Rheinheimera salexigens: one gene and its partner. The protein of the gene in region 1 binds, or shares a complex with, the protein of each later gene. Links are inferred from orthologs where the notes say so. Each region holds a gene or a part of one and is shown on either strand. Other genes may lie near its edges. The genes, in order: trxB and trxA.

Evidence for each region.
Region 2: the proteins of trxB (region 1) and trxA are in contact, whole or in part, in a crystal structure (PDB 1F6M), measured with the Escherichia coli proteins. The link is inferred for Rheinheimera salexigens from one-to-one orthologs.

What each region holds. Positions count from the first base shown.
Region 1 is NZ_MKEK01000001.1:1,689,901-1,702,364, reverse strand. The notes cover bases 9,634-12,461. They hold trxB (thioredoxin-disulfide reductase), read left to right. Parts: upstream 9,634-10,483; coding sequence 10,484-11,440; downstream 11,441-12,461. Other genes in these bases: BI198_RS07790 (arginyltransferase), read left to right, coding at 12,208-12,461; aat (leucyl/phenylalanyl-tRNA--protein transferase), read left to right, coding at 11,450-12,172; BI198_RS07805 (sensor histidine kinase), read right to left, coding at 9,634-10,227. Also shown: BI198_RS16240 (hypothetical protein), read right to left, coding at 1-83; BI198_RS16235 (hypothetical protein), read right to left, coding at 107-1,030; BI198_RS07830 (NAD(P)H-quinone oxidoreductase), read right to left, coding at 1,100-2,092; BI198_RS07825 (YceI family protein), read left to right, coding at 2,361-2,936; BI198_RS07820 (glycosyltransferase), read right to left, coding at 2,974-4,209; PAQR family membrane homeostasis protein TrhA, read left to right, coding at 4,359-4,997; BI198_RS07810 (S8 family serine peptidase), read right to left, coding at 5,085-6,689; more of BI198_RS07805, read right to left, coding at 6,925-9,633; more of BI198_RS07790, read left to right, coding at 12,462-12,464.
Region 2 is NZ_MKEK01000001.1:125,556-142,467, forward strand. Bases 63-2,875 are described here. They hold trxA (thioredoxin TrxA), read left to right. Parts: upstream 63-1,212; coding sequence 1,213-1,539; downstream 1,540-2,875. Other genes in these bases: rhlB (ATP-dependent RNA helicase RhlB), read right to left, coding at 63-1,112; rho (transcription termination factor Rho), read left to right, coding at 1,740-2,875. Also shown: more of rhlB, read right to left, coding at 1-62; more of rho, read left to right, coding at 2,876-3,005; BI198_RS00675 (NAD(P)/FAD-dependent oxidoreductase), read left to right, coding at 3,096-4,400; BI198_RS00680 (alpha/beta hydrolase family protein), read right to left, coding at 4,420-6,378; BI198_RS00685 (peptidase domain-containing ABC transporter), read right to left, coding at 6,419-8,524; BI198_RS00690 (CPBP family intramembrane glutamic endopeptidase), read right to left, coding at 8,590-9,285; BI198_RS00695 (hypothetical protein), read right to left, coding at 9,349-9,654; BI198_RS00700 (HlyD family secretion protein), read right to left, coding at 9,707-10,957; deoA (thymidine phosphorylase), read right to left, coding at 11,252-12,565; BI198_RS00710 (cytidine deaminase), read right to left, coding at 12,568-12,996; BI198_RS00715 (M48 metallopeptidase family protein), read left to right, coding at 13,230-13,724; BI198_RS00720 (c-type cytochrome), read left to right, coding at 13,797-14,408; BI198_RS16160 (c-type cytochrome), read left to right, coding at 14,408-15,496; mtnK (S-methyl-5-thioribose kinase), read left to right, coding at 15,606-16,808. UniProt on the Escherichia coli protein: Participates in various redox reactions through the reversible oxidation of its active center dithiol to a disulfide and catalyzes dithiol-disulfide exchange reactions.

The DNA of each region.
Region 1 (12,464 bases):
CCTTTTTCTACCCCTTTTTCTAAAACCAAGGCCACTCTGGGTAGGGTTTCATAAACAAAGTTATGCTTAGTTGATAACACCACCGATGTATAAACTTGGGGTATTTTTAATAAGTTACCAATTCCATTTTCAGGTTTAATTGCGCCTTTAAGTAAATTTTGGATGAATATTTTTTTTGTTGATTGTTTTGATTAAAAAAGTCGCGCTCAGCTTTACTATTACCTTGATAACGATCTTGAATTTGCTCTAAGGTATATCTAATGCTTTGGCTATAACTAACCTGCAGCATGCTGGCACGCTCTTCTTGACTCATGACTCGAAAAGGATCCGCCTTACCATCTTCGCCATAAATAACCTGTTGGGCTTGAGGATGGCAACTGCCAATATCTTGTAATAACGCTGCCATTAATAGCGGGATCTGGACGTCATCTCGAAACGGATGATAACGGTTAAAATCTGCATAAGATCCGGCTGCTGCATGAAAGCGCTGTAAAATATATTGATCAGTAATATGGTTATCTGCCAATAATTTATCTAGCAAGCGTAAACTTAATACTGCTTTATAGAGGTGTTTACTTTTTTGATTGGTTATCGCGATATGGCGGCCTTCGGTGGGCGATAACAACTGAATTGTACCTAACATTTTTGCCGATAATTGTCGCGTTTCTTCCTCAGTTTCACCCTGTGTTAACTGCAAAATAGTAATACAAATCTGTTTTAAACAGCTAAAACGTTGCAACGCTTCATCTGCACATTGTTGCTCATACTGCTGTAGTTCTGCTTTTGCTTGTTGCAACTGGCGCTCTAGGCTTGCTATTTCTTTGTTCGCCCCTTGGGCACGACGATGTTCAAATAATGTTAGTTGTTGCTCTAATTCAGTTTGGCGTTTTTGTTTGGCATCAACAAGACTAAAGCATTGTATTGCTTGTTCATAAACAGAATCAGCGACCAGAGTATTATCGTAAATCTTAGCAATTAACACTAATATTTGCTTACTGTAGTTAGACTTACCAATAACCTCTATTGCCATATTTTTAACTGTTCCTGTACTTTCCGATTATATTTAACAATGCTATTTATATGACTATATCGCCAATGGTTAAAAACGTAAAACCAGTTTACCTTGGGTTTGATTAGACGCCATTAACTGATGCGCTTCAGCCGCCTGATGCCAATGATATTGCTGTTGAATAACCGGCTGCAACTTTCCTGCAGTTAAGGCAGCTCCGCAGTTCGCGATAAATTGTTTGGTTAAATCAGCTTTATAAACATCTGAGCGATTTCGCAAAGTAGAACAAATAATGTGGCCACGTTGCTTAAATAAAGGGGCTAAGTCTAATTCAGGTAGCCGCCGCCCCCCCATCATGGCATAAAGCACTATCTTAGCGTCTAATGCCAGTATGGCTATTTCCCGTTGCACATAGTCTCCAGCAACCGGATCCAGTACTAAGTTAGCGCCTTTGGGCCAAAGCTGGGCCAGGATCTGCTCAAAGCGTTGCTGTTTATAATTAATGGTAATGTCTGCACCAAGTTGCTTACATAGCGCTAGTTTTTCATCTGTACTGGCTGTTACAGCGACTTCCGCGCCAAAAAATTTAGCTAATTGAATCGCTGCTGTGCCTACCCCACTTGCACCAGCATGGATTAGTACCTTTTGTTTAGCTTGGATTTGGCCATGTAAAAATAATAACTGATAAGCCGTTAAAAACACTTCAGCTGTAGCAGCAGCTTGCACCATGGTAAAACCTTCAGGTAGCAACATGGCATGTTGATGATGCAGTACTGCATATTCAGCATAGCCCCCACCTGGCACCAAACCAAACACTTGTTTTCCTTGCCAATGTTGTAAATGGGCAGGAGCAGCAACAACAGTGCCTGCTACTTCTAATCCTAAGACATCACTTTCGCCGGCTGGCGGTGGATAAAGGCCCTGTCGTTGCACTAAATCAGCCCGGTTAACACCAGCTGCGGCCACTTTAATCAGCAATTGTTCAGCGTTAGCTGTTGGTAATGCTAGAGTTGTTAACTCTAAACTGCTGTTTTTACCCGGTTGCTTAACTATGATTGCTTGCATGCTCGCTGGTATTGTCATTTTATCTCTCCTACAACTCAACCTTAGCGTAAAATCGCTATTAAGTTGTTTCAGAATATTGGTTAAAACATTGATATAAACTACAGGCTCAGAATTCGAGAGCAGTAGTTAATTTAAACTTAATTCAAACTTAATTCAGAACTTATCTCTGGATAAGTCTATCATAGCTGTTAGCGTTGTTGTTTTACCGGCTTAATTTACTGCTAATACATTGGTATAAATAACTATTTGTTTTATGCTAAGCAGCCTACTTTATAAGGAGCAAGTAATGAAAAAACTATTATTGATACTCGCCACGACGAGTTGCTTTGCATCTGCCGCTAATTGGCAACTCAATCCTGAGCAATCTAGCCTTAACTTTGTTTCGATAAAAAACACTACGGTTGCTGAAACCCATCAATTTAGTAATCTCAGCGGCAGTTGGTCTGATCAAGGCCTAGTAAAAATACAGATCCCAGTATCTAGTTTAGAAACAAATATTCCTATTCGAAACCAACGTATGCTCGATTTTGTGTTAAAAGCTAAGCAATACACTGAAATTACCGCTCAAGCTGAAATAAAACCAGACACTATTGCAACATTAGCGGTTAGCAAATCCATGGTTATCACCTTACCAATAACGGTAAGTATTGCCGGTGAGTCTACTACTTTAATGGCTAATATCAGGGTATTAAAGCTAAATGCCTCGACCATTCAAGCTTCTACTGAGTCACCGCTGATACTAAATGTTGATAGCGCTAATTTAACTGCCGGTGTCGATAAACTACAACAACTTGCCCAATTAAATGATATTAGTAAAGTTGTGCCGGTGACCTTTAGTGTCAATTTTAGTACTGAAATATAATTAGCCCATTTTGAATTGCTTACCGTTAATCTTATGATTATTGAGGCGGTAAGCGATTTTTAGCTTCAATCCATTGGCCCATAAACTTAGTACTGCGATAAGCATGATGTTGCAACATAATGCCGGTAAAATTATTAGCTCTGTGTTGCGCTAAGTTGGCGCTGGTCTGTTGTATTTGTTGCCAAATCACGGGTTGCAATTTAGCGGCTGAAAACTTTTGCTGTAAAATCCGTGTTCCCTGCTGTTGCGCCGTTAACCACAACTGCTGATCTTGATATAAAGTTACCGCCGCCGTTGCTATTGCGGCACTGTCATTAGCAATAATGCCACCCCATGCTTCATCTGCGAATGTCATCCCTTCAGCGCCAATGTCGGTAGTGACGCTAGGTGTGCCAAACTGCATGGCATCGAGTAACTTTCCTTTTAATCCCGCGCCAAAAGCTAAGGGCGCTAAACACACCTTGGCTTGTTGCATAACGTCAGCCACATCTTCGGCCCAACCTTTCACGTAAAAGCCTTCTTTAGCATTATGCAATGCTGTTGCTTTAGGTGGCGGATAAGCACCATAAATATATAAATGACTTTGCGGTAGTTGTTGCCTGATCAGTGGCCAAATGGTCTGCTTTAACCATAATACCGCTTGCCAATTTGGTGCATGACGAAAATTGCCTATGGCGACAAAATGTTGCCGTTGATCATAGCCAAGTAGTGTTTGCTCATTATCACTATCAATAAAAAAGGGGCAATAACATAATAAAGCGCTGGGTACAGAAAAATGTTGTTGCAGTAACTGCATTTCATGCTGCGAGATAACGAGGGTAATATCACAACGATAAATAGCCGCAATTTCGCGTACGGCAATATCAGAGTTTAAATCTGCGGTATTTAACGGCCGGTCAGCCTTAAACGCTTGATGGCGAGCATGTCTTAGTGAATGCATATCTTCCATATCTAAAATACGCAGTGCATCTGGACAGTTTAATTCTACCCGCCAGCCAAATTGCTCTTCAATCATAAAACGATCAAACATTACCGCCTGTACTGATAATGTGCTTAGCCATAAATCGAAGCTGTCATCATTTAATACAATTTGCTGCTCTTGTACGCCTAGTCGCTGTAAATCAGCACGATGGTCAGTTTTCTCAGCTGCACTGGCAAAAATAACCTGCCAACCTTGTGCTAAATACAATTCAATTAAGCTAAGCATACGATAACCTGCCGCTGACGACTTCGGCTCTGGCCAAACATAACCAATTATCACTAATAAAGGCACAATACGGCTCCAAATAAAACGGCTATGTTAACGATTATTTTGCCTAAACAACAGCTAAGGCTTGGTAAAAACAACAGTGTTAAAAATTACCGGTAAACAAAGCAACAGTCATGCTAAGATTATGTACCGAAAGATTTAATTGCTGCCTTATGTCTACTCCAACTGCTTATTCTGCAACCGAAGAATTATTCCATACTATTAGTCATGCCATAGGTGTAGTGTTAAGTTTAGCTGCACTGGTCTTTATGCTTAAACTAACTAATGCTCAGCAAGATATAACCTATTTTATTAGCAGTATTATTTATGGTTGCAGTTTAATTCTAATGTACAGCAGCTCAACGCTTTATCATGCCACCAAAAATATTGCGCTTAAAAATAAATTGCGTCAGCTAGATCACGCTGCCATTTTTGTGCTTATAGCCGGCACTTATACCCCTTTTACGCTAATAAGCCTCCATCATGATTGGGGTTTAGTATTATTTTGTATTATTTGGGCAATTGCGCTTTTGGGCGTTATTATCGAGCTAGGTTCAGGGTTAAAATTTAAAAAATTATCTTTAGCCTTGTATTTAGGCATGGGCTGGCTGGTTATTTTCGCCATAAAACCTATGTTAGATAATGTCGCTGTACCTGGCTTGTGGTTGTTGTTAGCCGGCGGTTTAAGCTATTCGTTTGGGGTAATATTTTATGCAGCCAAATCTATGTATATGCATCATGTTATTTGGCATTTATTTGTATTAGCTGGCAGCATTTTTCATTTTGCAGCCATTTATTGCTATGTTTTATAAAAATAAACAGGCTGAGTTTTCAGCCTGTTTATTCCTAATGGCTTACTCTACATACTCTACATACTCTATTTACTACTTTTACAACTATTAGTACTGATAACTATAGGTTAAGCCGCTAAAGCTTTGGTAAGCGCGAATGCCAACGTGCCAAGTTCCTGCCTGAGGGTTAGCAATAGTACAAACTTCCTCATTTCCATATTTATATGGCCGACACGTGTAGGCATTAGTCGTTGGCGCCGAACCATAACGAACATATAAATCGGCATCACCGCTACCGCCTGTTATTTTAAAGGTGATAGAGGATACACCTGAAGGAATAGCGTAATTGCCACGCAACCACTGCCCCGTACCTGCCGATAAGTTAGGGAAAGTAGCGCCATTACTTGGTGGTGGTGTTGTCCCGCCACCATCGCCATCACAACCATTATTAGTTATATAATCATGGGCTGCTTTTGCTTTAACAATACCCCAACCATAAGAGCTATCTCTACCACTTGCACCACGATCTTGTGCGGTACTATTTAATGCATTCCTTATTTGTGCAGCACTACATTGTGTATGATTGCTCCAAACTAATGCTGCTACCGCTGCTACATGAGGCGAAGCCATTGAGGTACCACTGATACTATTGTAACCACCATTATTCCATGTTGAATTAACACTGACGCCGGGGCCGGCAATTTCTACTTGCGAATTACGCTGCGAAAAGCTGGCTAGATTAGCACTTGAGTCTACCGCTGCGACTGATACCACAGCATCATACGAAGCTGGGTAAGAAAAAGAAGTATTTCCTGAATTACCTGCAGCAGCAACTAATAGCATGCCGCTATTATAAAAGTTATTCATCGCCGTTTTTTCGGTTTGGTTAGATGAACCGCCACCTAAGCTCATATTAACCACTTTAGCGCCAGCATCTTTGCAAGACTGAATACCTGCCACTAAGTCAGATGCATAACTCCAATTACCGGCATCATTAAAAATTTTCACAATATGCACATCGGCTTGACCAGAACCAATAACACCAACAACCCCGGTATTATTATTTAACGCCAGCATAGTGCCCGCAACATGAGTGCCGTGGCCGTTACCGTCTGAATACCAATTACCGTGACCAGAGAAAGCGTAACCCGTAACACCAGAGCTTTGTAAGTCCTCATGATTAGACTGATAACCAGTATCAATGATACAAACTGGGGTATTACCCGCACTGCTATCACTAACGAGGTTAGCTTGAACCATGGTAATACCGTAAGGAGTACTTTGGGCCATAGGTGCTGGCAGCGCCATTAAATAGCGCTTGTGATCCAGCTCGATGTATTCCACATTGCTATCCGCTAACAACAGCTTATGCTGCTGCGGCGTTAGCTCAACCACACTCGCCTGAACCATAGGTAATTGTTTTAATGCTTTTATACTATGTTGGGCTAATACTTGCTGTGCGCGTTGGTTAAAAACCGCTGCAGATACGACATTCGCATCTTGCTCATTGTTATTGAACATTGTCTGTGCTGCTGATTTAAACTTAACAATGTAGCGTTGCTGGGTATCAATTTCGATTAAATTAAAAGCGGGGCTTATAACTGGGTTAGGTTGTAGATTAGATTGATATAAACTATCTGCAACAGCCGTTGCGGTTAAACTCATCGCACATAAACTGGTAGCTGCAGCGATTAAGGTAGTTGATGTTTTCATTATAATAGCCTTAATAAGTTTGTCCGATCCTTGTGTTAATTATGCATCCTGCGTTAATTAAAACTATCCGACATATAGACCAAAAATAAAGCACAAAAACCTTATAAATTCATTACAAATAAATGACATTTCCTAATCTAGATAATTAACAATACTCTTAGGTACAAATTTGGCTTAAATTGACCACTATCTGGTCAAGATTTCGTTGTAGAAATAGCAATAACAATTAGAAGTTTCACTCTGATATCAAGGCTAGCTTAAACCAAAATTGGCTACCGCGGCCTACTTCTGAGTTAAAACCAATTTGTCCTTGATGATTAATGATGATTTTTTTACATATTGCTAAGCCAAGCCCTGTGCCTTCTTTAGCGCGACTATCAGAACCATCAGCTTGAGAGAAGTTTTGAAATATATGCGCTCTAAATGCTTCGGGGATGCCACTGCCTTGATCTTCAACTTGTAACTTTACGTAAGATTGCTCGACAAAAAGTTGCACCGTAACTAAACCTTGCTCGGGTGAAAACTTAATTGCATTCGAAATCAAATTATCCATAACTTGACGAATACGCAAACTATCCGCATTGACCAATAATTTTGCATCATTGTCATCATTTAAGTACAACTGAACCGAGTAACGATCTGCATAAGGTTGCATGGCATGCACAGCTTGTTGAGCAAGTTGAGCTAAATCAAATATATTGCGACTTAAAGTAAAGGTACCTGCAGCAAATTTTTGTAAATCTAATAAATCATTAATCAGTTGCGCTAAACGCTCACTATTAAGCTGTGCAGTCGTTAGCATATTTTTATACGCTGGCGAATCGGCTTTAATCACATTTTGGGCTAACAACCCTACCGCCCCTCGTATTGCCGTTAATGGGGTGCGCAATTCATGGCTCACCGTCGCGACAAACTCATCTTTTAGTTTATCTAAACGTTTTAGTTCTTCGTTTTTTGTTGCTAAAGCCGCTAAACTTTTTTCTAACTGTTTACTGCGTAAAGACAAGGTCATGGAGCTTTCTTCTAAAGCATGGGTGCGCTCTGCTACACGCGTTTCTAACACTAATTGGGCTTTAGCTTTAGTATCGACAGCTACTTGCAGTAATCGGTTAATGTGTCGAATATGCCGTAGCCTGTATCGATGGATTAAACCTAAGACTAGTATCGATAATAATATTGCTAAATAAATAACCCAAGATTGCTGCCACCAATGGGGTAAAACTTTTAATCGAGCGCTAACTTCTGGTGCACTGAACACACCATGATTATTAGAGGCTGTTAACCATAATGCATATTCACCTGGCGGTAAATTAGCATAAAAAGCACTATTTCGTTTATCAGCAACCACCCAGTCTTGGTCAACCCCTTGCAACTTATAATGAAATTGATTTCGCGCTGGATCATGAAAATCTAGCGCACTAAATTCAAAATTAATGGTGTGTTGTTGTTGAGTGAGTTCGATAACCGGCCAGTCTTGTTGAAATGGCATCACTTGTAAATTTTCATGGTCGATAGTTAAGGCCGCTAATACTGGTTTGGGTGCGCGACGATTACTTTGTAATAAAGCTGGATTAACTATAATTAGACCGTTAATACTGCCTATATAAAGTAAGTTATCATCAGCAGCAACGGCATTACTATTTAGCTCAGTACCTAACATGCCGTCATTACGATTATAATGAATAAAGCTGTTTGTCTGCGCATCACGAAAACTTAACCCGCTAGCTGACAAGGCCCATATTGTTTGATTTTCTTGCTGTAATAGGCCTAAAATATTGGCGTCAATTAACCCCTCTTTTTCATTATATAAGGTTTGCTTATGCAGTTTCCTATCGTAAAGCACTATGCCTTGTTTAGTACAAATTGCTAACGTCTGCTGGTACTCTTTAATACAATGTACTTCATTATGCGGCAGCTTAATGCTGTGTTGTTGCTCGGTACTTTGTTGCGGCTCGGTACTGTGTTGCTGAATTACGCCGCTATTAAGATCAATTTGAAATAAACCACTATAACGGGTAGCCACCCATAATTGTTGATCAGCAGTAACCAGAAGGTTTTGTACCGTGTTACCCATATCTTGCTGACGCAAATTAGTTAGCCATTGGCGGACGGTATTCGCCTCTGGTTGCCATTCAATAACACCTTGCCCCCATAAACCTAAATAAAAAGTCCCCTGCTCATCAATCACGATATCTCTAACATTTCGATTGGCGGCATTTGCGATTTTAAAGGGAGCATCGATGGTATGTAATATTTGATGTTTATATTGATACAAGCCATTATCAGTCGCGATAAAAACGCTATTATCTGCATCTTGAGCAAATGCATTAATACGGCTACCCAATTTAAACTCTTGAAAACTTTGGCTAGTTGGCTCAATTAAATACACACTCTCAGTTCCGCCTAACCAAATAGCATCTTTGGTTTTTAGCACACTAGTCACGGTGAATGGTTTCTGAGCTAAAGCTAAATTGGGTAAAATATCGGCAAGGGTTTGAAAAGCCGCACTGGCATTATTACTACGATACAAACCACTTTCTCGGGTGCCTAACCACAGTACACCAGAGTTATCTTCAATAATGCTACGAATATTAACATTATCTAAAGCAGTAACTCCGCTACTACTAATATAGTGTCTATTTTCGCTATCTACCCGATAAAAACCATCGTAGCTTCCTAACAAAATTTGGTTATTACCCGATTTTTTCAACACATTAATTATCGGTTCTGGGCTGGTATCATGCTTAAGTTGAACCGGTATAAAACTATTATTTTCATAAATAAATAAACCATTTCGGCTACCTATCCAAATAGTGTTATCAATTGCGAGTAAAGCTCTTATTTCATTGTTACGGCTGAAAGTATCAGCTCCGGCCACTAATTCATAAACTTCGGTTAATCCAGTGCTTGACCGCCACGCTTGTAAACCTGCCGAAGTACCAATCCATAGGGTACCGTCTGCCGTTTGGCTTAGACTCCACACTCGAGGGTGCGCAAGAGCAATCCGGCTGATATTGTTAACTTCTGCTTCAGAGCTAGCTTCTACTGAACTTGCTGAGTCTTTAATACTGCTTACACTAACTGTATTTATAGTATATATACTGCCGTCAGGGCTGATTCGACTTAAGCCTTCCGTCGTCCCAACCCATACTGCCTTATCAGCACTTTGAAACAGCACTTGTACTTTATCGCCCGCTAAGCCATTTTTAGTAGTAAAGCGTTGTAGCTGACCGGTTTCACTATCTATTTTTGATAAACCAAAGCCCCAAGTGCCAGCCCATAGGTTATTGGCTGTATCAATTATAATAACGCCCACATCCGGTGTTTGTTTGGTACTGAGTTCTGCTTCACTGAGTACGGGAAATTCATGGAAACGGTAACCATCAAATCTTAATAAACCAGAGTTAGTAGAGCCTAGCCATAAAAAGCCGCGTTGATCTTGAGCCACACTGTAAATGGTGGCGTTGGGTAAGCCATCATCAATACCAAAGCGTTTAAAGATTTCTGCTTGAACGTTAGTCGACGAAAAAGACCACACTACAACGCAGAGCAAATGCAAGATGAAATAATAGGCAATGTTTTTGCGCTGCAAGTAAACCTCGGGGGTATAAGTTAACAATTAAACCAATGATAATACTAACGGTACAGCAGATAACATTTTGTTAAACAATAGCATATGCTATTTAGTTTTACAGCCCAGCTGTGACTAAATCAGGTCTAGCACTTTCACTCTGGGTTGCATTCTTTTAGAATCAGCACCATTAATGATTTTAAAGCAGTTTTTGGAGCAATCAATGTCAGATATTAAACACAATCGGCTACTTATTTTAGGTTCTGGGCCAGCAGGTTATACCGCAGCCGTGTATGCAGCACGGGCTAATCTTAAACCTGTACTCATCACTGGCATGCAGCAAGGTGGTCAACTTACCACCACTACAGACGTAGAAAATTGGCCGGGTGATGCACATGGTTTAACCGGCCCAGCGTTAATGGACAGAATGTTAAAGCATGCTGAAGCCTTTGATACTGAAGTCGTATTTGATCATATACATACTGTTGATCTTAACCAGCGGCCTTTTATTCTTACTGGCGATAACAGTGTATACAGCTGTGATGCATTAATAATTTGTACCGGTGCATCTGCCAAGTATTTAGGTTTACCGTCGGAAGAGTTATACAGTGGCCGTGGTGTCTCGGCTTGTGCAACTTGTGATGGTTTTTTCTATCGCAATCAAAAAGTAGCTGTTGTTGGTGGCGGTAATACTGCCGTTGAAGAAGCGCTATATTTATCTAACATAGCCGCAGAAGTGCATCTGGTTCATCGTCGTGACAGTTTTAAAGCAGAAAAAATTCTGGTTGACCGTTTGATGGAGAAAGTTAAAAACGGCAATATTATTTTACACACTCACCGTCAATTAGATGAAGTATTGGGTGATGATAGTGGTGTAACAGGTGTTCGGCTTAAATCAACTCTAGGCGAGTCGGATCAAGAATTAGCCCTGCAAGGTGTGTTTATAGCAATTGGTCATAAACCTAATACTGATATTTTTGCCGGCCAGTTAGACATGAATGGTGGCTATATAAAAGTTCACAGTGGTTCAGATGGCAATGCAACTCAAACTAGTTTACCGGGAGTTTTTGCCGCAGGTGATGTGTCGGATCATATTTATCGCCAAGCAATCACCTCTGCCGGCACCGGTTGTATGGCCGCATTAGATGCCGAGCGTTACTTGGATGCGCTAATTAAGTAAGTATTAACATTGCCAATTTACTTACCCCAACTGGCGGTAGCAGACGTGCTGTTTCCGCCAGTCGAACAGGCGCTTAACTCGCCTGATGGCTTGCTGGCAATGGGCGGCGATTTATCCGCAAAACGGTTAATTCATGCTTATCGTCAAGCAATATTTCCTTGGTTTAGTCAGGGCGATCCTATTCTATGGTGGAGCCCGTCACAGCGTGCAATTTTTGCACCCCATACGTTAAGCTTAAATCGAAGCCTTAGAAAGCAACTGCAAAAACAACCGTTACAATTTAGTATCAACAAATGCTTTGAGCAGGTTATTCGGCATTGTGCTGCGCCAAGGCCAACTCAGGCTGAAACTTGGATCTTATCTGATATTCAGCATGCCTACTGTCATTTACATCAGCTTGGTCATGCCCATAGCCTTGAGGTTTGGCATAACAATCAGCTTGTTGGTGGTTTATATGGCATCGTCACTGGCAGTTTGTTTTGTGGCGAATCCATGTTCAACTTAGCGCCTAATATGGCTAAGTTTGCCTTAATCGCCTTACAGCAATATTTACAACAACACGCATCTGGCTGGATAGACTGTCAAATTCCTAATCCATTTTTAAGCCAAATGGGGGCAAGCACAATTGCTCGTAGTGATTATTTGACGTTATTACAGCAACAGCGGGATAATAAAATTGACCCAGCTTGTTGGCAACCCAGAATGATTACTCTGGCTACAGAAACTCCATAAGCAACTTAGGCAACATAGGCAACATAGGCAACACAATGCAAAGCATCACGTTAGGTTTAACCTATGACAATCCCTGCAGTTACATTGCGCAGCAGCAACGACTGGCTTTTGTGTTACCAGCAACGCCGCTTAGCCCCGAGCTTTATCAGCAACTGATTGATGCTAACTTTCGTCGTAGCCATCAGCAAGTTTATCGGCCACATTGTTCAGCCTGTGATGCTTGCCAATCGGTGCGTTTAAATCCTCGTTTATTAACACTTAGTACAAGCCAACGCAGGTTAGCCAAAAAAGC
Region 2 (16,912 bases), 1.6 Mb from region 1 along the record:
TAATCTTCAATGGCGGTTAAATTAAGGGCATAGCGCTCACAAGCAAAACTAATTGCCTTGCCACTTTCACCTGCGCGGCCAGTACGACCAATACGGTGCACATAGTCTTCGCAGTCGTCGGGTAAATCATAATTAAATATATGGCTTACTTTTGGAATATGTAAACCACGCGCAGCAACATCAGTCGCTACTAAAACATCTATTTTACCGCTGCTAAAGTCTTCTAAAATACGTAAACGCTTTTTCTGGATCACATCACCGGTTAGTAAACCTACCCGATGGCCATCTGCCTCTAACCAAGCATGCACTTCTTCGCACCAATGCTTAGTGTTAGCAAAAACAATGGCTTTATCTGGCCATTCTTCTTCCATTAAAGACAGTAATAACGGTAATTTATGTTCATCTGAAGGATAAAATAACTCTTCACTAATGCGGCTACCGGTCATTTCTTCCGGGGCAACGTGAATATGTTCTGGTTGGTTCATTTTTTCAAATGCCAGCTCTTGTACCTTATAAGATAGCGTGGCAGAAAACAGCAAACTTAAACGTTCGGTTGCTGGAGGCATACGGTTAAACATAAAGCGGATATCTTTAATAAAACCAAGATCGAACATCCGATCAGCTTCATCAAGTACCACAACTTGAATTTGTGATAAGTCGTACAAGCCTTGCTTTAAATAATCAATTAAGCGACCTGTTGTGCCAATTAAAATATCAACACCACTTTCTAATAGTTGGCGTTGAGTATCGTAACCTTCGCCCCCATAGATAAGACCTAGACGCAAATTTGACTTTTCAGCCATCATTTTTGCATCTTGATGGATCTGTACCGCCAGCTCACGCGTAGGTGCCATAATAAGCGCCCGAGGCTGACCTCTGCTTTTAGCAGGATGGGTAAGCAAGTGGTGGAAAGTGGCTGTTAAAAAGGCTAGCGTTTTGCCAGTACCTGTTTGTGCTTGGCCTGCAATGTCTTTGCCAGCTAACGCTAGCGGTAAACATTGCGCTTGAATAGGCGTACAATAGCCGTAACCTTCTGCATCTAATGCAGCTAGGACCTGAGGTGCCAATGCGAAATCGGCGAATTTATGTGACGTTAAGTGAGTTTTATTCATACACGCTAAGCATAACCGTTACGCTTGCAATAAGGAACAGCCAGGTTTAAATTGATAACACTTTTTTGCAGTAAAACTGCACGTATAAGCGGAGACATACATGAGCGAGCATATTTTACAGGTTTCTGATGATAGTTTTGAAAGCGATGTTTTAAAATCAGACACGCCAGTATTAGTAGATTTTTGGGCTGAGTGGTGTGGTCCATGCAAAATGATTGCCCCAATTCTTGAAGATGTTGCTAAAGAATATAGCGGTAAAGTCAGCGTAGCTAAGGTTAATATTGATCATAACCCTAATACGCCGCCTAAATTTGGTATTCGTGGCATTCCTACCTTGTTGTTATTTAAACAAGGCCAAGTTGCCGCCACCAAAGTAGGTGCATTATCTAAAACTCAGTTAAAAGAGTTTTTAGACAGCAATATCTAAGTGGTATTAAATTAGGCGTATTTTTATACGCCTTTTTTTATTCTGCCACTAGACGCATACCACTCTAGCTGCTAGAGTGTAGCCATCAGTACATTTTGTACAACCTGAACATCGCTTGTCCTTCGAAAATACCACTTCAAACCTTTTGTCATCGAACTGATAAGCCTTACTCTGTCTTTATCAACAAGAAACCCATCAATATGCATTTAACAGAACTGAAACTAAAGCCAATTAACGAACTGGTTCAATTGGCCGAGTCTAAGGGCCTTGAAAATATGGCCCGCCTGCGCAAACAAGACATTATTTTTGCCATTTTAAAATCTCATGCTAAAAATGGCGAAGAGATATTTGGTAATGGCGTACTAGAAATCCTGCAGGACGGTTTCGGTTTTTTACGCTCTGGCGATAGCTCGTACTTAGCAGGCCCAGATGATATTTATATCTCGCCAAGTCAAATACGTCGCTTTAACTTACGTACTGGTGACAGTATTGCCGGTTTAATCCGACCACCTAAAGAAGGCGAACGTTACTTCGCTTTATTAAAAGTTAACGAAGTTAACTTTGGTCGTCCTGAACAAGCCCGCAATAAAATTCTTTTCGAAAACTTAACACCGCTACATGCCAACTCACGTTTACGTATGGAACGTGGTAACGGTAGCCGTGAAGATCTTACAGCACGTGTACTAGATTTAGCCTCACCCATTGGTAAAGGCCAACGTGGATTAATTGTTGCTCCGCCAAAAGCCGGTAAAACAATCCTATTACAAAATATCGCCCAATCAATTGCTGCTAACCACCCTGACTGTGTGTTAATGGTATTGCTAATTGATGAGCGACCAGAAGAAGTAACTGAAATGCAGCGCTTAGTTAAAGGTGAAGTTATTGCTTCTACCTTCGATGAGCCAGCGAGTCGTCACGTTCAAGTGGCAGAAATGGTTATTGAAAAAGCCAAACGCTTAGTTGAGCACAAAAAAGACGTTATTATTTTACTCGACTCTATTACGCGTCTTGCTCGTGCTTATAACACGGTTATTCCAAGCTCAGGTAAGGTATTAACCGGTGGTGTCGATGCCAACGCTTTACATAAACCGAAACGTTTCTTTGGTGCAGCACGGAATGTAGAAGAAGGTGGCAGCTTAACTATTATCGCTACGGCCTTAGTAGATACCGGCTCGAAAATGGATGAAGTTATTTACGAAGAGTTTAAAGGCACCGGTAATATGGAGCTACACTTATCGCGTAAAATTGCTGAACGTCGTATTTTCCCTGCTATCGATTTTAATCGCTCTGGTACTCGTCGTGAAGAGCTATTAGCTTCTGCCGAAGAACTGCAAAAAATGTGGATATTACGTAAAATCATCCATCCAATGGATGAAAGCGATGGTATTGAATTCTTAATCGATCGGTTATTAATGACTAAAACCAATGATGAATTTTTTGATTCCATGAAACGGCAAAAAAATTAATCTAATCAAACCGGTGCTAGCACCGGTTTTTTTATCTCTAATAAACAGCCATACTCATTTAAACTAGCAATATTGCAAAGGGATCAGCGCATGAACTGTCCGCGCATTGTTATTATCGGTGGTGGTGCTGGTGGGCTAGAATTAGCCAGTCGGCTTGGCAATAAGTTAGGCCGAAACTCAGGTAGCAACAACCGCGCTCATATCACCCTAGTGGATAAAAACCATACCCATATCTGGAAGCCGTTATTGCACGAAGTCGCCACCGGCACCTTAGATGTAGAAATTGATCAACTGAGTTATCGCGCTCATGCCGCAGCGCATCACTTTGAATTTCAACTTGGCAGTCTTACTGATATCAATCGTGACCAACAGCAGGTTATACTCGCGCCCATTGAAGATGATGGTGAAGAAGTATTAGCCTCTCGGGCACTAGAATATGACTACCTAGTACTGGCGATAGGTAGTGTGTCTAACCATTTTAATACCCCTGGCGTAGCCGAACACTGTATTTTTCTGGATAGCCCTGAACAAGCGCAGCGCTTTCAGCATTATTTATTAATGGCGTATTTAAAATTAAACTCGCCTGCCCATCCTAAAGATAAACTAAATATTGCTATTGTTGGTGCCGGCGCCACAGGTGTTGAACTCGCTGCCGAGCTCTATCATGCGGCCGCAGAACTTAACTTATATGGCTATGCTGATTTACGCCAAAACCGGCTAAACATTCAATTAATTGAAGCTGGGCCACGTATTTTACCCGCATTACCCGAGCGTATTGCTCTCGCTGCACACAAAGAATTGACAAAGCTCGGGGTGACTGTTCGCACCAGCACCAAAGTCACAGCCGCCACTAAAACCGGTTTGCTGTTAGACGAGCAGCATGTAGAGGCAGAACTAATGGTCTGGGCGGCTGGCATTAAAGCGCCAGACTTTTTAAAAGATATTGCTGGCTTAGAAAACAATCGTATTAACCAGCTAGTGGTTAATCAACAATTGCAAACCACTCGTGATGCTAAAATTTATGCTATTGGTGATTGTGCAGGTTGTCCACTGCCAGACAATAAATGGGTGCCACCCAGAGCACAATCGGCGCATCAGATGGCCAGTTTAGTCGCAAAGAACATTATTGCTGATATCGCCGGTAAGCCACAAAAAGACTATCACTATAAAGATCATGGCTCATTAATATCGCTGAGTCGTTTTGGTACTGTAGGTAGTTTAATGGGTAATCTAGTCGGCGGCGCCATGATGATAGAAGGCCGTATTGCGCGCCTTGCTTATATGTCTTTATATCGCATGCACCAAGTCGCCTTACACGGCTGGTTAAGAATGATATTAATTAGTTTAGTAGCACGAATTAACCGCATTGTTAGACCCAAGCTCAAATTGCATTGAGCCTGGGTTTTTCTTTATTTTAAATCGAGTTAGCTTTACCAATATACTTATCAATAAAGGCCAACATTTTTTGCCAACGTTCAATGTTGTTTTCTGGTTTATAAAAACCATGGCCTTCCGTTGCTTTAACTAACCACTCCATTGGGTGGTTACGCTGTTGCAGTCCATCACGAAGTTTCTCGGCATGGCTTAAAGGCACCCGCTGATCTAGCGCACCGTGAATAATAAATACCGGCGCTTTCAGCTTATCTAGATTATGAATAGGCGATTGCTTAACCAGCACGTCGTCACTACGGCCTAAATAATCTTCTAAAACACTGGTGCCCATATTGCTGGTTGGGATATCGCCTTCTTTAAACATTAAAGCTAAATCGGTTACGCCGACAAAGTTAATTACACACTGATATAAGTCTGGCTCTCGAATAGCGCTCATTAACGCTGCATAGCCACCATAAGAGCCGCCATAGCTACAAATACGCTGTTTATCAACAATGCCATCTGTAATTAACTGCATGACGCCATCGGTCATATCGTCAATCATCAAGGTGCCCCACTTCTGATAGCCCGACGTCAGGAAGTCTCGGCCAAAGCCACCCGAACCACGAAAGTTAGGTTGAAATACGGCATAACCATGCTCGGCTAACACCTTGGCATCTTTATCAATATAGGCAATCGAATCCCGTATACCATGCGGGCCACCATGCGGCAGCATGATTAAAGGTAAGTTTTTAGCTGCGGTATTTTTCGGTAAGGTTAATAAACCTTGTAACTCTTGGCCATCACGGGCTTTGTAATGCACAATCTGAGTTTCTGGTAATTTATTTTCCAGCCACGGTGCGGCCGTCAGTAAAAAGCTGACTTTATTATTTTTAGTATCATATAAATAAAAAGTCGGCGTGTTATTGGCTGATCTTGCACTGACAACCATTAAACTATTATCGGCGGTAGCTGAATTAATTTGTACTAACTGACCGGGAAAAGCAGCTTCTAGCCCTTGCAGTTGGCTACTAAACTTAGTGTCATTAACATCCTGAAAATATTGGCTGTTAATGGCATCATACTCATAGCGAGTACCAATAATTTCCGTCGTTTTACCATTGCGGAAGCTAAATATTGGCCGAATATCAACTTTAGGATGAGTGGCCAGTATGGTTTCTTGTAATGAATCTAAATCAATAACACTAATAGACTGGGTGCTGGAATTGGTATCACTAATGCCATACACTTTTTTATTATCTGCAGAAAACGTTAAGGGAATAAAATCTCCCTTATTGCGGCTATAGCGCTTTATTTCTCGCCAATTAGAATTCGACTCGGTACGGTGCAACAAAACATTTTGGCTAATATCGGTGGGATCAATACCAACCACTAAGCTGACAAAGCCATCTTTTTCCGCTAAAGCGCGAACCATAGTGCCTTTAATGGCTCTTATTGGTGCGGTACCCGCGCGGAATTTACGGCCACTGATAATATTTAATCGATAAAACTCGACATGTGGCTCTTTACTAAACCAAGACCAGCTGGCAATCATAATATGATTTTTATCTTCTGGCATAAAATCGACAATTGAAGACGCCGTGGTGTCTTTGGCTCGCGAACGATAACCGGTTAACATCACTTCTTTTTTACCGTTGGCATCAACGGCAAATATTTCTCCGGTGTACATTGGCGCTTCTAATGCGCCAAATTCCCGTGCTAAGGTTAAGATTAAGCGGTTTTTATTGGCCCAATCAAAACTGGCTATAGAGTCAGCTCCTGAGAAGTGGCGCTGAGAAATCACTTTCATATCTTTACGATCAATCACCACAATTTGAATAGTGCCGTCTTCAACCCGATTAGTTGCTGCTAAATACTGGCCAGTCGGTGAAATTTTCACCTCAATAAACTGATTATGCTTAGCATAATCGGCAATCGAAATTTCAGCAGCCAATACCAGGGGCCACAATAGCCATAAGGCCAAAATAGTGCGCTTTAACATGTCATTCCTTTTTTTAATTTTATTTGTCAATAACTTAACATTAACCTGCGTCTTTTGTCAGTCCAAATTGGGCTTTATATTGCTCGGTTACATCTGTTAGCTGGCCATTATCTAGCTGCATAATGCGCTGTGCATTAATGATAGTTTCTGGCCGGTGGGCAATAATAATCCGCGTCATATTTAATTGTTTAATAGCTTGATTAACGTAATGCTCTAACGCTAGATCCAAATGACTGGTCGCTTCATCCATAAATAAAATTTTTGGTTTTCGATACAGTGCCCGTGCTAATAACAGCCTTTGCTTCTGGCCGCCGGATAACGAGCTGCCCATATCGCCGACCAAAGAGTTATAGCCCATTTGCATCACAGCAATATCTTGATGGATGCCGGCGAGTTGTGCGCATTCAGTTACCTGCTGCATATTCATTTGGCTGTCAAAAAAACTGATATTTTCAGCCAAGGTACCCGACATCAGTTGATCATCCTGCATTACCGCCGCAATTTGGCTGCGATAATGGCGTAACCCTAAATGGCGAATATCCACCCCATCGACTTCCACCTTGCCGCTCTCTGCCGGCAGCAAGCCCAGCATAATTTTCATTAAGCTGGTTTTTCCACAACCAGAAGGACCAATAATAGCAATGTTTTCACCAGCATTGACGTCAAGAGCCAAACCCTTAACTAACAACGGATCATTGCTGGCATAACGAAAACTAATATTGCTTAAACTAAGTTGGCCGCTAATGTCCCGACCATCAACTGCCGCACCTTCATCTTCTTTTTCTGTTAACGCAATATCTGCTAGTCGATCCAGGTGTAGCTTAGCCATTTTTATCTGCACCACTAAGCCAATTAGTGCTGACATCCTACTGGTGAACTGTCCTTTATACGCCATAAAAGCAAATAACATACCCACTGTCATGCTGCCCTCCATTACTGCATGAGCCGCTAAGTAGATAATAAGTATATTTTCAAAACTAAACAAAACTTGATTTATTATTGAAGCACTGATACCCCATTTAGCTAGCCGATAACCTGTGTTAATGGTTGCAGTTTGCCGATTTTGCCAGATATTAAGCCGCTGCGCTTGCTGCCCAAACAGCTTTATACTTTGCATACCACGAATAGTTTCCATAAATACCGAAGATTCTTTTGCGCCAGCAACAATGTTTTCTTCAGTTAACTGCCGCATAGGCCTATAAAACGCCCAGCGGATCAACGCGTAAAAAAACACCACAATAACCACCACCAAACTTAGCTGGGGGTTATATAGGTACATCATAGCAAATACCATAATTACCAGAATGCCGTCTAATAAACCTTCCACTAAGCTGCTGGTCAACAGCGTTTGTATAGCTGATAAAGAGCCAAACCTAGAAGTAATATCGCCCATATGGCGCTTTCCAAAAAATGATATTGGTAAATGCAGCAAGTGGCGAAACAAGTTAGTTACCATTTGCATACTCATCATGGTACTCAAATGCAGTGATATCCAACTGCGCAATGCACTTACGACTACTTGAATCAGCATAATTAAGCCGAATCCCAGCGCCAGAACTATCAAAAGTGGCTTATCTTGGCTTACCAATACTTCATCAACAACTAATTGTGTGTAGTAAGGCGCAGCCAGACCGAATATTTGCAGTAATAACGATAAAGCGAATAGCTTAACTAAAGCAGATACCACACCCTTCATGCTAGACCAGAATGCGCTTAAACCAAGTTGCACCCGTTCATCAACTTTTTTAAATTCAGTACTTGGGGTTAATTCCAGCGCTACGCCGGTAAAAGCTTTATCCACTTCGGCTAATGATAAACGCCGCTCACCCATAGCCGGATCAAGAATAGTAATACCATCGCGATGGACTTTTTTTAGCACCACAAAATGGTTCATATCCCAGTGTAAAATGCACGGCGTACGCAGTTTGTTTAAGTCGTCTAAATCTAGTTTTAACGCACGAGGCGTTAAGCCCAACTGATTACCCAGTTGCATTAGTTGCTGTAGGTTGGCACCCTTAAGTGAGACGCTATAGCGATTGCGTAGGGTGGTCAAGTCCAGCTGATGGCCATGATGATTAGCCAGCATCGCAATGCAGGCCAGGCCGCATTCAGCAGCTTCGGATTGAAATATCATTTTGTTTAACATATATACTCGATACGATGCTTTTAAGTGGACATCAGCTTATGCCGTGAAAAAGTGCAATATTAAAATCAAAAGAAAAATATAGCGTTGTAAGCAGAGTGAATAACCACACAAGGTACTATCGACTTAGTTTTAACTCTTGCGAAACCAATAATTGAGGAAATAATAAAAATTTCAAATAGAAAAAAAAATTCATAGTAATAATGAAATAAAACAAATATAACAGTAGAAAGAAACGCACTTGTATAATCACTGAAAGATTCATTAACAAACCCCCTAAATATGTAACCTCTAAATAATAATTCTTCAGCTATAGGCGCTAATACTACAGTAGATAGAAAAACATTAAAAAATATTGATGGCTCTATGTATAACTTTCTTTCTAATATAAAGTATTGTTTAAAAATTGTGTCATCAAAAAAATTTTTTAAAAAATAATATAATATAAAACATAGAAAAAGAGGCATTACATATAACAAAATAACTTTAAAACCAACTCTTTTTATAGCCAACTTCTCCGCCCAATGCTCCGAGCCCTTGGTGACAGTAATAGCAACAACAACAACAGTTAAAAACGATTTAAAGTATCCAGAAAACATGTCAAATCCATTTTCTTCAACCCATAATTTATATTCAATTTCGTATAAAATTTTAAACAAGCATTGAAAAATAAAATAAAATACATTAAACAAAATCACTATCAAAGATACTGTTTTAATTATTCCAAAAAACCCATAACTTCCTCTATCAATATGTGCCTTCATTTCAAATCATATTCCATAGATTGCCGGTGTAAAACACTATTACACCAGCATTAATTATTTTACCTACAGCATACTACCTCTCATGCCATTTTCTACTGCAGAATTTAATTCCGCCGCAGTTGGTAGAGGTCTAGCCGCGACTCCTCTTATATAAGAAGAAAAGTTATAGTTAAAAACAGGTACGTTGTAACTAATAGGTCCTACATTACCTGAGCAACATGATATGGTTACATCGCGCCCACTATTAGAACCTGTAGCATCCTGCTTTTTTTTAATTGTATCTGTCTCAACACTTTCAGATGCCCCACCATCACCACTACCTTCACCACCGGCAACAATTCCTACTTGCTCAAACGTTAACTCTTGCATATTATCTCTCCTTGAGATGTTTTTAAGTTTATTGGTTGCTCTTTACTTAGAGCTATAGTCGCCCTTTTAGGCTTAAAATCGGCTCAAACAACCACGCTAACAAGCTGCGTTGTTCTAGCACGATATCTGCGCTTAACAGCATTCCCGATTGCAGCGGGACTGTGTTGCCATAAGCGCGGATTTGTTGCGAATCCAGTGCTACCTCTACTCGGTATACTGGCTCCTGTACGGCTACAGGCATATCAACTTCATTTGGCATCATGATAGCCTGCGCCGTTTTTATTACTTGCCCTTGATATAAACCAAAGCGCTGATACGGAAACGCATCAAAGCGTAAGCGTGTATGCTGGCCAACCTTGACAAAACCATAAGCCCGAGTAGGCACCAACAATACCGCTTGTAATTTCGCGTTATCGGGCATAATGGTTAATAATGGCAAACCAATTTGCACATTATTGCCAATTTCAGCGACCAAATTAGTCACTCGACCAGCAATAGGCGCTGTAATAAGTAACTCACCACGGGCATTTAATTCGGTTTGTTGTTGTTTAAGCCGCGAAATGTCGGTATCGAGCATGGCTAGTTGTTGCTGCTGCTCACTAGGTAAGCGTTGTAATTGGCCACTTAATTGCTCTATTTGAGCTTTTTGGCTTTGCTCGTTAGCATTTAATTCAGCTTGTTGCTGTTGAATATTGAGTACCAATTCATGCTGTTGTTGCAGTTCTATAGTGGAAATAGCGCCGCTGTTATTTAGGGTTTGATAATTTTGATAACGCTGCTGATTTAATTGTAGCCTTTGTTGTAGCAGCGCATGTTGGGCAGCTATATCGTGTAATAAGTTTTTACTTAATATTAGGCGGGTACTAAATTCAGCTTGTTGTTGCACAAACTGACTCTGTAATTGTTGTTTACGCAGGCTTATTAATTCGGTTTGATGCAAAAGCCCTTGAAATAACGTATTGGTAAGGCTTTCACCGGCAGCTAAATGCTCGGGTATCGTAATAAGCGCTAAGCGATCACCGGCTTGTACTTGTTGACCATCATCAACATAAAGTTGTTGAATAACACCTGCACGAGACGAGACCACTTTAGCTAAGCCCATATCAGGTTTTAAATAACCCGTCACCGTTTCTTTACGATTAAACGAGGTTACACTAAGAAAAATAGCAATAATAATAACAACACACACTAGAATGGCTGTTAAAACACTACTACTCAGCGGCTGAGCAATAATAACATCGCCATCTAATTTAGCGCCTTGCTGTTTTACAGCATTAGCACGAAACAATCCTTGTTCAGACACAACAACCTCTAACTTCCATTGTGTTACTACATGCCAGTATTTGTTAATATTTGTAACTTACATTAACGCACGATGAATATCAAGTATATTTAAAGCATTAAATACATGTTTAATATATATTTTTTGTTGTTGATTAGGTTTTTTATTTAATATGATAATAAATATAAGGCTAAGTAAAAGATAGAAAATGAGCTGAGTGAGTGATTACTTGCCGTTTTAAAGAATTTTTTATGTGAGAGGTAACCCAAGATTTATTTAACATTAAATCTTGGGTTAAGGATAAGTTAATGCGACTTAGCCAATAACTTGATGCACTAATGGCATAGCGATGGAAGGTTTTTCGCTGATTTGTAACGCGGCTAAATATTCTACTGTTGCTAGTTTTGCTGCTTGCTCTGATGCTGCATGCACTTTAGCGATAACATCACCTTGTTGTACTTGGCTGCCGCAAGCTTGAATATGGCTAAAACCAACAGTGGCATCAATTTTTTGACTGGGATGGGAGCGGCCACCGCCTAATCTGACCACTGCCATGCCTAAGCCGACGGTATCTAGATATTGGATGTAGCCATTACTCGGCGCTACGATATCGACTACCACAAATGCCGGCAGTAAATACTGCTCAGGCTTTTCTAACAAATCGGCCGGGCCACCTAAAGTGCTAACCATTTTAGCGAAAATTTCTGCTGCTTTGCCAGAATCTAAGCTTTGTTGTAAGGCGTTAATGGCTTTGGCTTTTTCGCTAAATAAACCGCCGAGCATTAACATATTGGCACCTAGTTCTAGCGTTATTTGATGTAAGCGCGGTTCACGGTATTTACCGCTTAAGTAATCTAGCGTTTCTAGTACTTCAACATTATTACCGGCAGTACTGCCTAAAATTTGGTTCATGTCAGTTAATAGTGCCCGGGTTGGCACCTTGGCACCATTGGCGGTATTAACAATACTATTCGCTAATGCCGAGGCATCATCAATAGTGCGCATAATAGCGCCGTTACCAATTTTCACGTCCATCACTAAGGCATCTAAGCCTTCCGATAGCTTTTTTGATAATATAGAGGCGGTAATTAACGGGATTGATTCAACCGTGGCCGTAACATCTCGTACAGCATATAAACGCCTATCGGCTGGTGCGAGCTCGCTACTTTGACCGACAATGGCGCAGCCTAAGCTAGACACCACCTGTTCTATTTTAGCTAACGACTGGCTACAGCTATAACCAGGGATCGCTTCTAGCTTATCGACAGTGCCACCGGTGTGACCTAAACCACGACCGGCAATACTGGGCATATAAGCCCCACAAGCTGCCACCATTGGCGCCAGCATTAAGGTCACTTTATCACCTACTCCGCCGGTGCTATGTTTATCCACCACCGGGCCATTCAACTTGCCTTGCCAGTTTAATACTTTACCCGAATCGCGCATGGCTAAGGTTAAAGCAACAATTTCACTGGTATCCATACCATTTAAATAAATAGACATGGCCAATGCGGCTACTTGGCTATCACTGAAACTGTCATCGATTAAACCGCGGACAAACTGCTGAATTTGCGCAGCTGTTAACTGTTGCTTATTGCGTTTAGTTTTTATTATTTCCTGAGGGATCATGCTTATTTGGCTCCAACTTTTTCACTATCAGCCAAATGTTTTGGCGTAAAGGCAGCCGGTAATAGTTCACCTAAGGTCCACGTTTGCTGCTGATCAACATGGTTACAACTTGCCACTGGTGTATCTGGGTGGAAAAACTCAGCAATGACTTGGCGGCATATACCGCAAGGGGGCGTTAAATCGAGTTGTGGCGTATACACTAACAAAGCTTTAAATTCACGCTCGCCGGCAACAATCGCTGCAGCAATAGCATTACGCTCGGCACACACGGTTGCACCATAAGAAGCACTCTCAACATTGCAGCCTATATAAATTTTGCCACTCGTTGCTAATACGGCTACTCCAACGGGAAAATGGCTATAAGGCGCGTAAGCTTGCAATGTCGCTTGTTTTGCTGCCTGCTTCAATCCAGGCCAATTAATATCAGTCACAGGTAAACCTCTTCTGCCTAAGCATTTGCTTTGGCGCTATGCTTAGGCACTATCCTTTGGTGCTATAGTGTTGCTGTGAATTTAGTCTCGGTCAACCCTTTGCTGTTAGTGACCTATTTTCACAGATTGTTCACTGACGTTTTTGCCGTCATGCTTTATACTACTCGGCTGTATAAAACCCATAGCTGGGAGCGACTGTAGTAGGATTAAATTAGGATGAAAATAGGCTTAAAGTGAAAACGATTAATTATTTAGCTGGCTATCCAGCGCAGATCCAGCAGCAAGCCAATGAGCTCTATACTAGCGGTAAATTAACCTCTTATTTATTGCAGAAATATCCGCAACAACATCAGGTACAAAGCGATAAAGCCCTGTACAGTTATATTAGTGAATTAAAGCAGCAATACCTACGCAATAGCCCGCCTCTAAGCCAAGTGCGCTATGACAGTAAATTAAATGTGATCCAACAAGCATTAGGCATGCATACTTTTCAATCCCGCCAGCAGGGCAATAAACTTAAAGCCCATAATAGCATTCAAATTGCCGCCTTATTTAAGCAAGCACCCGCCGAATTTTTGCGCATGATAGTGGTGCATGAACTGGCCCATTTTAAAGAGAAAGATCACAACAAGGCATTTTACCAACTATGCTTGCATATGGAGCCTGCCTATCATCAATTTGAGCTGGATACCCGTTTATGGTTGCTGTCACGGCAACAACAAATTTAGTATCAGAGTTACTAATAGCGTTAGGAACAGAGTTTAGTCATACCAATCGGCGTAAACATTAGGGTGTAGACTATGAAAAAATCATTATTGTTCTCTTATCTTTTGGCGCTAGCTGCATTTTCCAGCATAGCAGCTATGCCACCGCAAGCGGCTTTATGCGTTAGCTGCCATCAAGCTAATGGCAAAGGCCTCGCTAATTTAGCGCCCTCTATTGCCGGTAAACCAGCCGCTTATTTATCCACTCAAGTTCAGCACTTTAAAGACGGTAACCGAGTTTCACCTATTATGCAGCCGATGGCGATGATGTTAGATGATGCTGGTATTAAAGCCACCAGTGACTGGTTTGCCAACTTAGAAGCCGACCTGCCTAACAACCCAGCCTTTCGCGGTGAAAAATCACCACTTGGTATGCCAACCGGTGAGCGACTCGCTTATCAAGGTGATTGGCAACGTAATTTGCCCAGCTGTGTTAGCTGCCATGGCCCTGAAGGTGTCGGTGTCGGTGAGTTATTTCCGCGAATAGCCGGTCAACACGCTGATTATATCCAAAGCCAATTACAGGCTTGGCAAAGCGGTAATCGCAAAGGTGATACCAATGGGTTAATGGCGAGCGTCGCTAACAAGCTTACTGCAGAAGAAATAAGCGCTGTTGCCAGCTACTTTGCAACGGTAGGAGCTAAATAATGCGTATCTTAATAACGAATCTAATTATTAGCTTTATTGTTGCCAGCGCCAGCTCGGTTATTGCGGCAGAAAAACCACCGTTAAAGAATACTAAGGTGGCTAAGTTAGCTATCCAAGATGAGTTACCGGTGGGTAAATCGGCAACTGAATTTCCAGCTGCTCCGTCTTGGCAGCAATTACCTAGTGGTGAGTTGGGTGAGAAGGTTCTTCGCGGCTATAGCTACTTTGTTAATAGCCAACAACTGGCACCAAAGTATGTAGGTAATGGTTTAAATTGTGTTAATTGTCATATGGATGCCGGAAAAAAAGAAAATGCCGCGCCGTTATGGGCCGCTTATATGAGCTATCCTGCTTATCGGAAAAAAAATGATAAGATAAATGCTTTTCAAGAGCGCTTACAAGGCTGTTTTTTATACTCGATGAACGGAACACCACCTATTATGGGTGACGATACCTTAGTCGACTTATCCGCGTATGCCTATTGGTTGGCTCAAGCTACCCTAGGTAATGGCGTCGGTGCTAAATTTACTGCCGCCGACATACCTGTGCCTACCGATGCCGAACTACTGCAAGGTGGTAAGCGTGACGACTTCCCGTTTATGCCGGCATATTTAGCGGCCGGAGGTAGCACTACTCCCGTCTTGCCTGGCCGCGGCTATCCAAAAATAGATGAACCTACCCTACCTGGTGATATCACCCGGGGTAAAGTAGTTTACCAGCAACAGTGTGTGGCCTGTCATGGCAGTAATGGTCAAGGCCAACAAGTGAATCAGCGCTATGTGTTTCCTCCTTTATGGGGGCCAGATAGCTATAACTGGGGCGCAGGTATGCAACGCGTGAATACCGCAGCCTATTTTATTAAACACAATATGCCCTTGGGTATGCCGAATAGTTTATCCGATCAAGAGGCGTGGGACGTGGCCAGCTATCTTGATAGCCGGGATCGGCCACAAGATCCTCGATATCAAGGTGATATTAAACAAACTCGGCGTCAATTTCATGGCAACACCAGTTATTATGGTACTGAAGTGGACGGTAAAATATTAGGCAACGCTAGCTATCCTAATCATCCTAACAAGGGTCAATAGATTAGCGATAATATTACTAGGCCGTAGCACCAGCAGTTGCTGTCGATATTTATCTTTGCAATTATGTACTACTATGTACTACGGCTAATTTAGCATTAAGTATACTTTTATGGCGGAATATCATACTTTTACAGCGGAAGACGCAAAACTTTTTGCCGATGAACATAGCGGTTTATTTGGCAAACGCAGTAAACTACAAGTAGAAAAGCTAACCGATAAAAACTTTAATCAAGTTTTCCGTGTCAGTAACGATAAAGGCACTAGTCTTATTGTAAAGCAAGCCCTGCCTAATGCCGGTTACGGCAATGATAACTGGCCGTTAACAGTAGATCGGGCGCGAATCGAAGCGACCGTGCTAAAAAAGCATTATAGTCTTTGCCCAGAGTTCACTGTGGAAGTACTGCATCACGATACCGAACTGGCCGCCATTTTATTAGAAGATTTAGCCGATTATCGTATATTACGCAGTGAACTTATTGCCGCGAAACAATTTCCTCATTTAGCTTCTCAGCTCGCGCAGTACCTTGCCCATACTCTTTATCACACCAGTGATTTTGCCCTAACAGGACCGAACAAAAAACAACAAGTGGTTAAGTATCTTAATCCAGAATTATGCTTGATTAGTGAAGACGTTATTTTCACAGAGCCTTACGTCAATCATGAGCGCAACCATGTTCCGCCCGGCATTCAGCAACAGGCACAAGCACTTTGGGCAGATCAACCGCTAAAAGCCGAAGTGGCCCAACTTAAAGTTAAATTTTTATCTAGCCCGCAAGCCTTATTGCATGGCGACTTAAATAGTAGCAGTGTGTTTATCAATGACGAAAAGTGTAAAATTATTGACGCTGAGTTTGGTTTTTGCGGCCCTATCGGTTTTGATGTCGGTAGTGTGCTAGGCAGCTTATTACTTAACTATATCGCTCATTTTTCGTTAACCGAACAAGCCGAGTCTCGGCAGCAATTTCAACAATATTTATTACAGCAAGTCACCGAGCTATGGCAGCATTTTGCTGAAACCTTTAACCAGTTAATGGCCAATAAATGCAAGCAGCCCATGCTAACCAATACTGACTATCAACACTATTTTCTGCAGCAGTTGTTTAGCGACACTATCGGTTTTACTGGCTGCGAATTAATACGCCGCGCTATTGGTGTGGCGCGTATTGCCGACTTTGAGCAAATAAAATCTGATTCTGATACAGACCGCTGTAAAATTATGGCCATGAAATTAGGTCAGGCGCTTATTATGCAACGCAACAATCTTAGCGATATAACACAAGTGCAGCAGTTAGTTGAGCAAATAACCGGTTAGATTAAAACCAATGATAAATGAATCGCTTAGTTAATTTATACCTGATATTTAGGCTTTTTTGCTGCTAATAGCAGCGAGTGTAAGATTTTTTGCCTAAAAAGTGC